Regions from separate parts of the Aeribacillus sp. JST-2 genome, predicted to be linked through region 2. Evidence: riboswitches for the same ligand, from Rfam matches in the RefSeq annotation. Region 2 holds a riboswitch; each other region holds the start of a gene.
What was found. A riboswitch is a leader RNA that binds a small molecule or an ion and turns the genes downstream of it on or off. The one in region 2 is predicted to bind cobalamin.
Positions count from the first base shown of each region.

Region 1: linked by a shared signal. The riboswitch ahead of AC0KTX_RS01850 (ABC transporter substrate-binding protein) and the one ahead of metE (5-methyltetrahydropteroyltriglutamate--homocysteine S-methyltransferase) in region 2 are both predicted to bind cobalamin.
Region 3: linked by a shared signal. The riboswitch ahead of AC0KTX_RS14140 (ribonucleoside-diphosphate reductase subunit alpha) and the one ahead of metE (5-methyltetrahydropteroyltriglutamate--homocysteine S-methyltransferase) in region 2 are both predicted to bind cobalamin.

Region 1 is NZ_JBVVUU010000002.1:114,359-117,615, forward strand. It holds gene AC0KTX_RS01845 (N-acetylmuramoyl-L-alanine amidase) at 1-1,261, opposite strand, end outside; cobalamin riboswitch at 1,467-1,647, shown strand; gene AC0KTX_RS01850 (ABC transporter substrate-binding protein) at 1,752-2,726, shown strand; gene AC0KTX_RS01855 (FecCD family ABC transporter permease) at 2,689-3,257, shown strand, end outside.
Region 2 is NZ_JBVVUU010000010.1:86,435-89,691, reverse strand. It holds gene metE (5-methyltetrahydropteroyltriglutamate--homocysteine S-methyltransferase) at 1-1,538, opposite strand, end outside; cobalamin riboswitch at 1,690-1,888, opposite strand; gene AC0KTX_RS07670 (BCCT family transporter) at 2,075-3,257, opposite strand, start outside.
Region 3 is NZ_JBVVUU010000038.1:19,277-22,533, forward strand. It holds gene AC0KTX_RS14140 (ribonucleoside-diphosphate reductase subunit alpha) at 1-1,811, opposite strand, end outside; cobalamin riboswitch at 1,946-2,121, opposite strand; gene AC0KTX_RS14145 (Hsp20/alpha crystallin family protein) at 2,248-2,688, opposite strand; gene AC0KTX_RS14150 (DUF1657 domain-containing protein) at 2,867-3,073, opposite strand; gene AC0KTX_RS14155 (small, acid-soluble spore protein, alpha/beta type) at 3,147-3,257, opposite strand, start outside.

The DNA of each region.
Region 1 (3,257 bases), on a different contig from region 2:
GGGGAAACCCGGCTGGAAGAGGCTTCGTTGTGGCGTATGCATATAAATGTTGGAGATGGGCAAGAACGCCTTCTCTCGGAGTGGAAAAGCTTGCTCCTGTAACATTTGGACCGGTAGCTCCGATTCCGGCAAAATTGTTTTGATTGCGATTGACTACTCCCGTAAAACGGAAATAGTTTGTTTCATGAATTGCTTGTGCAAATGCGATGTCGCCGCGAATTCCGTAGGATTTGCTTAATTGTTCATACAAATCGCCCAGCTGAGGTGCGCTAGGATTTGTTTTTTCTACATATAAATCCAAGATTGTTCCCGATACGAGCGTTTCCCCTAAAATAGGGATATCCCTTGAATCGGGAGAAGGGGTTTCCGGTTGAGGTGTTGATGAACGGGATGAATCTGTCTTTTGCCCTGATTGTGCCGTTCCTTGTTCTGCAGGGGTTAATATAAATGCATCCTTGTATCCTAATTGAACAAGCCTTGCCAACTGGTCTTTTGCATTTTGCAAATTTTTAAATGCCCCTGTTTGAACGCGGAAATAACTTGTTCCGTCCACCATCGCAGCGGAAAGGAAACTATCAACATTTTTTCCTTTCAGTTCATTTATGAGCTTTTCTGCATTTTCTCGGTTTTTAAAGGAACCGGCAATGACTTTGTACATCCTGCTGCCTGCAGCTGGCGATGGCTGCGGGGTTGGGGTGGTGCGTGTCGACTTTCTGGGCAAATTAAGCGCTTTTCCGATTCCATCGGCTAAGCTTGCTGCATAGTCGCTCATAAAGTCAGACGATGTTAAAAGTTTGATGTCATTTGAATGGTCAATAAACAATGTTTCCAAAAGAACCGCAGGCATTTTTGTTTCTCTTAATACGTGAAAATTGGCGCTTTTTTTGCCCCGATCCTTTACGCTATATTTCGGACCGATGACGCTCATAATTTGATCATGGATGACGGACCGGTATTGGATCGTTCTTGGAGAGGCCCCTCCGTTATAAACATAGCTTTCAAAACCTGTTCCTCCGCCGGCATTAATATGAATGGAACAGAAAAAATCAACATTCTCTCGATTAGCCATGGATGATCTTTCTGACAAACCGACTGTTCGATCGTCTGTGCGCGTCATGAGCACGTTGACTTGGTAATGTTCAAGTAAATGTTGTCTTGCCAAGAGGGCAATAGTCAACGTAAAATCTTCTTCCTCATAATTTCTATAGGTTGCGCCGGGATCGCTTCCTCCGTGGCCAGGGTCTAAAAGAACGGTTGTCACTGCAATATCCTCCTTCGTTTTCAAACATCCAATTCGCTTGTCTGCCAATATTTTATTCAAGTAATGGAAAGGAAGTTCAAAAAAATTTTATTTTTAGCGAAAACTGTATCGAAATCCAAAACATTTAGGTCAATTTGTCGATTTTTTGCATTTTCTTCCTACCAGAATTCAATCAAATCATGTATAATACATTTCGTCATAACATTATACCGAAAAGCAAACAGGTGCCGGCACATAGCTGCCAGCTTAAAAGGGAAGTTTGGTGAAAATCCAACGCGGTCCCGCCACTGTGAATGGGAGCAACCTGGGAAAACCACTGTTTCAACGGGAAGGTCCAGGAAGCGATGACCATGAGCCAGGAGACCTGCCTGTTTGAGCACACCTAAAACCCTACGCGGATAGGGAGGTGTTTGAAAACAATACATATGTACGTTTTCAGACATCTTCTTATCGAATTCAAGAAGATGTTTTTTATTGGAGGAGGAAAATGATGAAAAAACTATCTGCACTATTTTTAGCCTTATTACTTCTATTTGGAATTGCGGCTGGATGCGGCCAACAAAATACATCAGAGCCGTCTGAAAACAAAAGCAATCAAAAGACGGAAGAGACGGCTTCACAATTTCCGGTGAAGGTCAAGGACGGTTTAGGAAATGAGGTGACGGTAAACGAAAAACCGGAGCGGATTGTTTCGCTAATTCCAAGCAATACTGAAATTGCCTATGCTTTAGGGTTGGGTGAACAAATTGTCGGTGTAAGTGATAATGACAACTATCCGGAAGATGTTCAAAACAAAGAAAAGGTTGGCGGGATGGAATTTAATGTTGAAAAAATTATTTCTTTAAAACCGGATCTTGTTTTAGCGCATGCTTCCAGCGCCCATAACTCGCAGGAAGGGCTGAAGCAGCTGAAAGATGCGGGAATAAATGTTTTTGTAGTCGAAGATGCCCAATCATTTGATAAAGTGTATGACTCCATCCAGACAATCGGCAAAATTACAGGGACAAGTGACAAAGCCGAAGATATTGTGGCTGAGATGAAAACGAAACTGGCGGATATTCAAGAAAAAGGAAAAACGATTCCGGATGATCAAAAAGTGTCTGTTTTTGTCGAAGTGAATCCCGCACCACAAATCTATACGACTGGAAAAGGAACGTTTATGGATGAAATGCTAACGATCATTGGAGCAAAAAATGCAGCGGGCGATCAAGAAGGCTGGCCGCAAATGACGGAAGAAGCCGTTGTAAAACTGAACCCAGACGTCATTGTGACGACATACGGCTATTACGTCGATAAAGCTGTTGACCAGGTGTTGGCACGCAAAGGATGGGAAAATGTATCAGCGGTGAAAAATAAACGGGTTTACGATGTGCATTCCGACTTGGTGAGCCGCCCAGGCCCAAGATTGGTTGAAGGAGTAGAAGAACTTGCGAAAGCAATTTATCCGGATGTCTACAAAAAATAAACATGTGGTCGCCTATACGGCGACCGCTTGTTTTCTTATTTTTTCCGTCTTTTTAGGAATTTCTATCGGAACGTTTCACATCACGTTTAAGGATATTTTCCAAATAATTTTCAATCAACTGTTTCATATCGGTTTGGCGCCGGACATTGATGAAAGCATGAAAAGCATTGTGCTTGATATTCGACTTCCTCGTGTCGTTTTAGCCGGACTTGTCGGAGCCTCGCTTGCAATGGCGGGAGCTTGTTATCAAGGGCTTTTGCAAAACCCTTTGGCAGATCCTTATACGCTCGGTGTTTCATCAGGTTCTTCTTTAGGTGCTGTACTTGTTCTTTTTTTCGGCATTCAAATTCCTTTTTTCGGCTCATTCACTTTGCCGGTTGTCAGCATTTTTACGGGTTTTTTAACGATTTTGGCTGTGATTTTGTTCGCCAATTTCATTGAAAAAACGATGAGGATTGAAACGATTGTGCTGACCGGAATTATTTTAAGTTCCTTTTTAAGTGCTTTCATTTCGTTGATGATTGCCCTGAC
Region 2 (3,257 bases):
TAAGATTGCACCCAGCCGTTTTTGGTAACAGCAATTCCTATTAGTTTTTCTCCGAAATATTCCACCATGTCCGTTCGTTCAAATTCCCCGTGGACCAATACATCAAGTTCAAGCTGTTCCTGAATATCAATCCATTTTTTGATTTCATCTTTGATGATAGACTCATATTGCTCGTTTGTGTATTCGCCTTTCCGCCATTTTAAACGGGTTTGGCGGATTTCTTTCGTTTGCGGAAAGCTGCCGATCGTTGTTGTCGGTAGAATTGGCAAGTTCCATCTATTTTTATGCAGCTTGCGCCGAACAGAAAAGTCCACACGGTTCGTCGGGTAGGATTCAATCTTGGCGGCTGCCTCTTGCACGTTTCGGTTTGTCCGAAAATCAGAATTCATAAATTGCGTGTAATAACGGTCATCGTATCGTAAATCGCTTATACTTAATTCACCTTTTGCATATTGTGTCAGCTGATGGACTTCACTTAATTTTTCGTCTGCAAAGGAGAGAGCATTTTTTAAAATTTCCGGCAATTCGTGTTCATTTTTTACGGTAACCGGCACATGGAGCAAGCTGCAGGAAGGTTGAATGATCAATCGATCAACATCAACATGCTGAGCGAGAAAATCAATTTTGCTTGCTTTTTCTTCTAATGATGCCCTCCATATGTTACGGCCGCTGATTAAACCGGCAGCCAATATTTTGTCTTTTGGAAACCCGAATTTTTGGATGTTTGCACTGTTGGCTCCCCCATCATGTACAAAATCAAGACCGATAGCAGCAACAGGCAATGAAACGATATGTTGATAGTGAGAAAGACTTTCAAAATAAGTTTGCAACAGTATGTTCAAAGATGGATTCGCTTCGTGAAAAGCTTCATACACTTCTTTAAACAACGGAATCAATGACTCATCAATTTCCTGAACGAGAACAGGCTCATCGATTTGCACCCACTTTGCGCCTGCTTGATGCAACTCTGTCAACAATTGAATATAAACTGGGATGAAAGCAGATAAATGCTTATAAAAATCTCGTTTTTCATATTTTTTCGCCAGCATTAAAAAAGTAATCGGCCCTAAAACAACAGGTTTTGTCTCAATATTTAGTTCGTCTTTTGCTTCATTGTAAAGCTTGAGCAGACGGTTTTCCAAAAAAGCAGGCGGCTTATTTTCCAGTTCCGGAACGATATAATGATAATTTGTATCAAACCATTTTGTCATTTCTAAAGCCTCGGCTTCTTCGGATCCCCTTGCCATTGCGAAATATGTTTTGATGGAACGGGGATCCATATGCTGGAACCTCGAAGGAATATATCCAAACATGAAAGCAGTATCGAGAACGTGGTCATAAAACGAAAAATCTCCTACGGGAATCAGCTCAATTCCGCTTTCATGCTGTTTCTTTAAGTTGGAAAGACGGATCTTTTTCAACGTTTCCAGTAAGCTGCTTTCAGAAATGTCTCCATTCCAAAATAATTCCAAAGCTTTTTTCCATTCCCGGCGTTCGCCAATTCGCGGATAGCCAAGATTTGAACTAATGGCTGCCATTACGAAAACCTCCCATTTGATTTTTGCTCAACACAATAAAAAAGCCCTCTTTACGCTAATAAAAGAGGGACTGGATATCCTAGCTCGTGTTGAGGCACCCAAATGGTTTCAACATGAACATGGCTTCTCACTCCTCCCTATGACGCGTAGGTCGTAGTGCATACAACAGGCAGGTCTCCTGACTTAGGTTCAACGCTTTTGATCTCCTTCCCATTTCTCTGGCAGAAACAGTGGCTGATGATCAAAAGCTCCCCATCACAGTGGCGCGACCGTGTTGGAATTTCACCAAACTTCCCTTTTAAGCGCATATTGCGGCTGCAATATGACGCACCTGTTGCTGGTACACATATGAAACTATAATTATCAGAATAGAGGATTTTTTTTTATTTTTCAACACCACATTTGCAATTAAAAAGAGAAATTTTTTAGGAAAGTAGATGGCTTGCGATTTCTTCCGCTTTACATGACAAAAACCCGCCAGAACATAAAGGTTTTCTGCGGGTCTTTACAGCGGTTGGGATTTTTCCGGAAAACAGTTATTTCGAGAGAAGGTTTCTTTTCACGCCTTTCTTTTTAGGATACATTTTAAATAATTGAGATTTACTGGAATAAAAATCTTGGTTTGCCGCTTTGATAAAAGAACCGGCTAAAAGGACAAAAATAAACAACAAAGGGAAACCGCCAATAATGCTAACAGTCTGCAATGTGGACAATCCGCCGAGGTACATTAAAATAAGCGGCAAAACGGAAAGAGCAAAAGCCCAAAATAAACGGTTCCATCGCAAAGGTTCATCGGCAACTTCTTTTTGGACAACAGATGCTAAAATATAAGAGCTTGAATCAAACGTTGTTGCTAAAAAGATCACGGCAAGCACAGTAAATACGGCAATCACAATGTTGCTTAACGGCAATTGTTTCAATATTCCGATAATGGCTGCTGATCCGCCATGTTCATCTAATGTAGCTGTTACATGGTATTGGCCTGTCAGTTCTAAAAATAATCCAAAGTTTCCTAAAATCCCAAAAAAGAGAATGCAGCCGAGCGTTCCATATACTACTGTTCCGAGCGTCATTTCGCGGACAGTGCGTCCTTTTGAAATTTTAGCGACGAACAAGCCGACAAATGGAGCGTACACGAGCCACCAAGCCCAATAAAATACCGTCCATGATTCCGGAAAGCCTGTTCGTTCAAACGGTCCTAAACTGTTAAAAGGTTCAGTCCATAAAGACATCCGCATGTAATGATCAAGCATGATGCCGATGCTGTTGACGGCCGTTTCCGCCAGAAAGACGGTCGGGCCGGCAAGGAAGACAAACACCAACAATAATACGGCAAGCCATAGGTTGATGTCGCTCAAAATTTTAATGCCTTTCCGCAAACCGGAGTAAGCGCTTGCTGCGAAGATCAATGTACAAATAAGCAAAACCACTGTTTGGAGTGTCATCGAAGGTTCGATGCCGGAAAGTTCATGAATTCCTTCTGTAATGAGCGGCGTCCCTAAAGCGAGTGTCGTTCCAGCTCCGCCCAGCAAACCAAACATAAACAAGACATCAATGATTTTGCCTATTGGTCCATCTGCTTTTTTGCCAATGAGAGGCCGGCACGCTTCGCTTACTTTTAACACCGGTTTTTTCTTTACATAATAGAAATAGCTGATTGGCAGGGCAGGGAGGCAATAGATGGCCCATGCCGTCGGTCCCCAATGAAAAATTCCATAT
Region 3 (3,257 bases), on a different contig from region 2:
TATTTTCCTGTTTCCCATTCAGACCCTTTATAGAGAGGATAGGCTCCCTTTTCTTTTGCAAGCTCCATGCTTGCTTGAATGGTTAAATAGGCGATTTTTTCATATAAATGGTCAACAAACTCAACTGCTTCGTCGCTTTCCCATTTAATTCCGTTTAATGCGAATAAATGGTGCATGCCGAAAGTTCCGAGCCCGATGGCACGATATTTTTTGTTTGTAAGCTTTGCTTGCAATACCGGAATATTGTTTAAATCAATGACATTGTCGAGCATGCGAACTTGAATAGGAATTAACCGCTCAAGAACATCATTTGTAACTGCCCGTGCCAAATTGATCGAGGAAAGGTTGCAAACGACAAAATCGCCGGGTTTTTTGACGACAATGATTTTGCCGTCTTCGACATATTGCTCTTCAACCGTTGTGGGGCTTTGGTTTTGGGCAATCTCGGTGCATAAGTTGCTGCAGTAGATCATGCCCGCATGCTTGTTCGCATTTTTGCGATTAACCTCGTCCCGGTAAAACATAAACGGCGTGCCCGCTTCCAGTTGGCTGATCATAATCCGTTTCATCACTTCGATTGCCGGGACTTTTTCTTTTGACAAAAACGGATGGTTGACGCACTCATAATATTTTTCGCGAAAGCTGCCGCTGCCTTTTTCTTCATCGAAAAAATCTTCCAAGTTAAACCCCATTGTTTTACGAACTTCATGCGGATCAAATAAGTACCAGTCGCCCCGTTTTTCAACTTGCTCCATAAATAGGTCCGGAATGCATACACCGGTGAATAAATCGTGAGTTCGGAGCCGCTCATCGCCGTTGTTTAATTTTGCGTCAAGAAAAGCAAATATGTCTTTATGCCATACATCCAAATAAACAGCGATCGCTCCTTTTCGTTGGCCAAGCTGGTCGACGCTGACGGCTGTGTTGTTCAATTGTTTCATCCACGGAATAACTCCTGACGAAACTCCTTTGAAACCGCGAATATCGCTTCCGCGGCTGCGAATTTTTCCTAAGTAAACACCGATTCCGCCGCCGCTTTTGGAAACGTTGGCAATGTCCGTGTTCGAATCATAGATTCCTTGAAGGCTGTCATCGACCGTATCAATAAAGCAGCTTGACAATTGGCCGACTGATTTTCCGGCATTAGCCAAGGTAGGGGTGGCAACCGTCATAAACAAATTACTTAAAGCCCAATAAGCTTCTTTTACGAGATGAAGGCGTTTGGAAGGATGTTCCTTCATCATCAAGGCCATCGCAATAATCATAAAGCGTTCTTGGGGCAATTCAAACGTACGTTTCTGGAAATCTTTAGCAAGGTAGCGGTCGGCCAGTGTTCTCAATCCGATGTAAGTAAACAGCTTGTCCTTCTCAGGATTGATGTATTTGCCAAGTTCATCGATTTCTTCTTTCGAGTAATGCTGCAACAGCTGCGGATGATAGATGCCAAGTTCCGTCAATGCCGCAATTAAGGCATAAAAATCCCCATAACCTGGTTCATCGTATCCCCGATGGATGGCTGCTTCATGGTAAAGCTTCTCCAACAAGATCTGAGCGGCTAAAAAAGTCCATTCAGGTTCTTCTTCTGAAATATTGGCTAAAGCTTCAATGATGAAAAGATTGGAAACTTTTTCGATATCGTTGATTTCTTGATATTGGAAGGTCGTTAAAATCCGATGTCTGTATTCGTCAAAAGAAAGGGATGAGTGTATTTCTTCTAGCTGCTTGAGATAATGCTCTAAGGAATCGCGATTGAAACTCCTTAAAGATAGCTCATGAAGATTGAAAGGTTTTGTTGCATTCATGGAAAACATCCTCCTCATCAAAATAAAAATCCGCTCCAAAACGTTGTTGAGCGGATCAAACGATGATTAAAAAGGAAGCGGCAAAAATGCACAAAAGCCTCACCTTTAAACCATCGTTTCATCTTCCCAACCCCCGAAGAATTTGAAACGGCCGAACAAAGGCAGGTCTCCTGACTTGTGCTCATCCTACTCTGAATCCTTCCCGTACAATTGTACAGTGGATGTTTCATTTCGTTGCACTTACAGTTGCGGGGACAGTTCCGGTTTTTCACCGGATTCCCTTTTAAGCTTAAAAAGCACCTTTGTCGAATGGTTTTTCAATATATAGTATCCAATTTTTAAAACCAACACAAGATATAGGTTTGATGTTCTATATCCATCATAATCGTACTTGGCGAAAAATGCAATAAAAAAAAGTGAAGCTGGAGAAAAACAACCTCACTTTTCAATGGAATTGAACATCAATTTTCTTTTTGTTTGTTGCCGTTTCTTTCGCAATCCTGACTTCAAGCACGCCGTTTCGGTATGTTGCCTTCACTTCGTCTTCTTTCACGTTTGCAGGCAAAGTCACGGTTCGGTGAAAACGGCCGACAAATCGTTCTTGCCTGTGCAATTGTTCTTCTTTTATTTCTTCATTTCTTTGAATTGTGCCGCTGATCGTAAGAATGTTGCGATCAAGGTTGATGTCGACATCCTCTTTTTTCTCAAGGCCTGGAAGATCACATCTGACAATCACCTCGTGATCCGTTTCTTGAACATCGATGCGAGGCATGTCCATTTGTCCAAAGTTTTCAAAGAAATGAGAAAAATTGTCTGAAAACATGCGATTTATGTTTCTTCTAAAGTGCTGCAGTTCCTGAAAAGGATCATATGGTATAAGAGCCATGGCAATCCCTCCTTTTTTTATAAAAAAGTATTCGCGGAAAGAGGGGAAATTATTCTCAAAACATTTCGGTTTGCATTATTTTGTTCCGCAGTTGATTTGTTTGATCCGGTGATCAAATGATTATATTCGTTTCATTGAAAGTGCGGGGATTTTTTCGTGAAGATCTGCTTGCCTAATACTATGTCTGTTTAAATTGCGGCTCTTCATTCTGGATATAGTCCAGCCTTGCTTTTAAATGATCCAAAACTTGCTGCTGCTGTTGAGCAAGGTTTTGAAATAATTGCTTCGCTTGTTGATCTTGTGTTTCCAATGCAAAACTATGTAAGTTTGCAATGGTCGTTTCACAGCTTGCAATGGTTTCCATCAGTTTTGTACCGACGGTCATGAAAGACACCTCCCAGATTATTCATGTAAAAGGAGACACAATCGTGCCTCCGTATCCATAAATATGAAATTGATTATTGTTGTTGGAAACCGCTCATTTGTTGTTGAGCAAGCGCAACTAGACGTTTCGTAATTTCTCCACCAACTGACCCGTTAGCGCGGGAAGTTGTTTCTGCTCCTAGGTT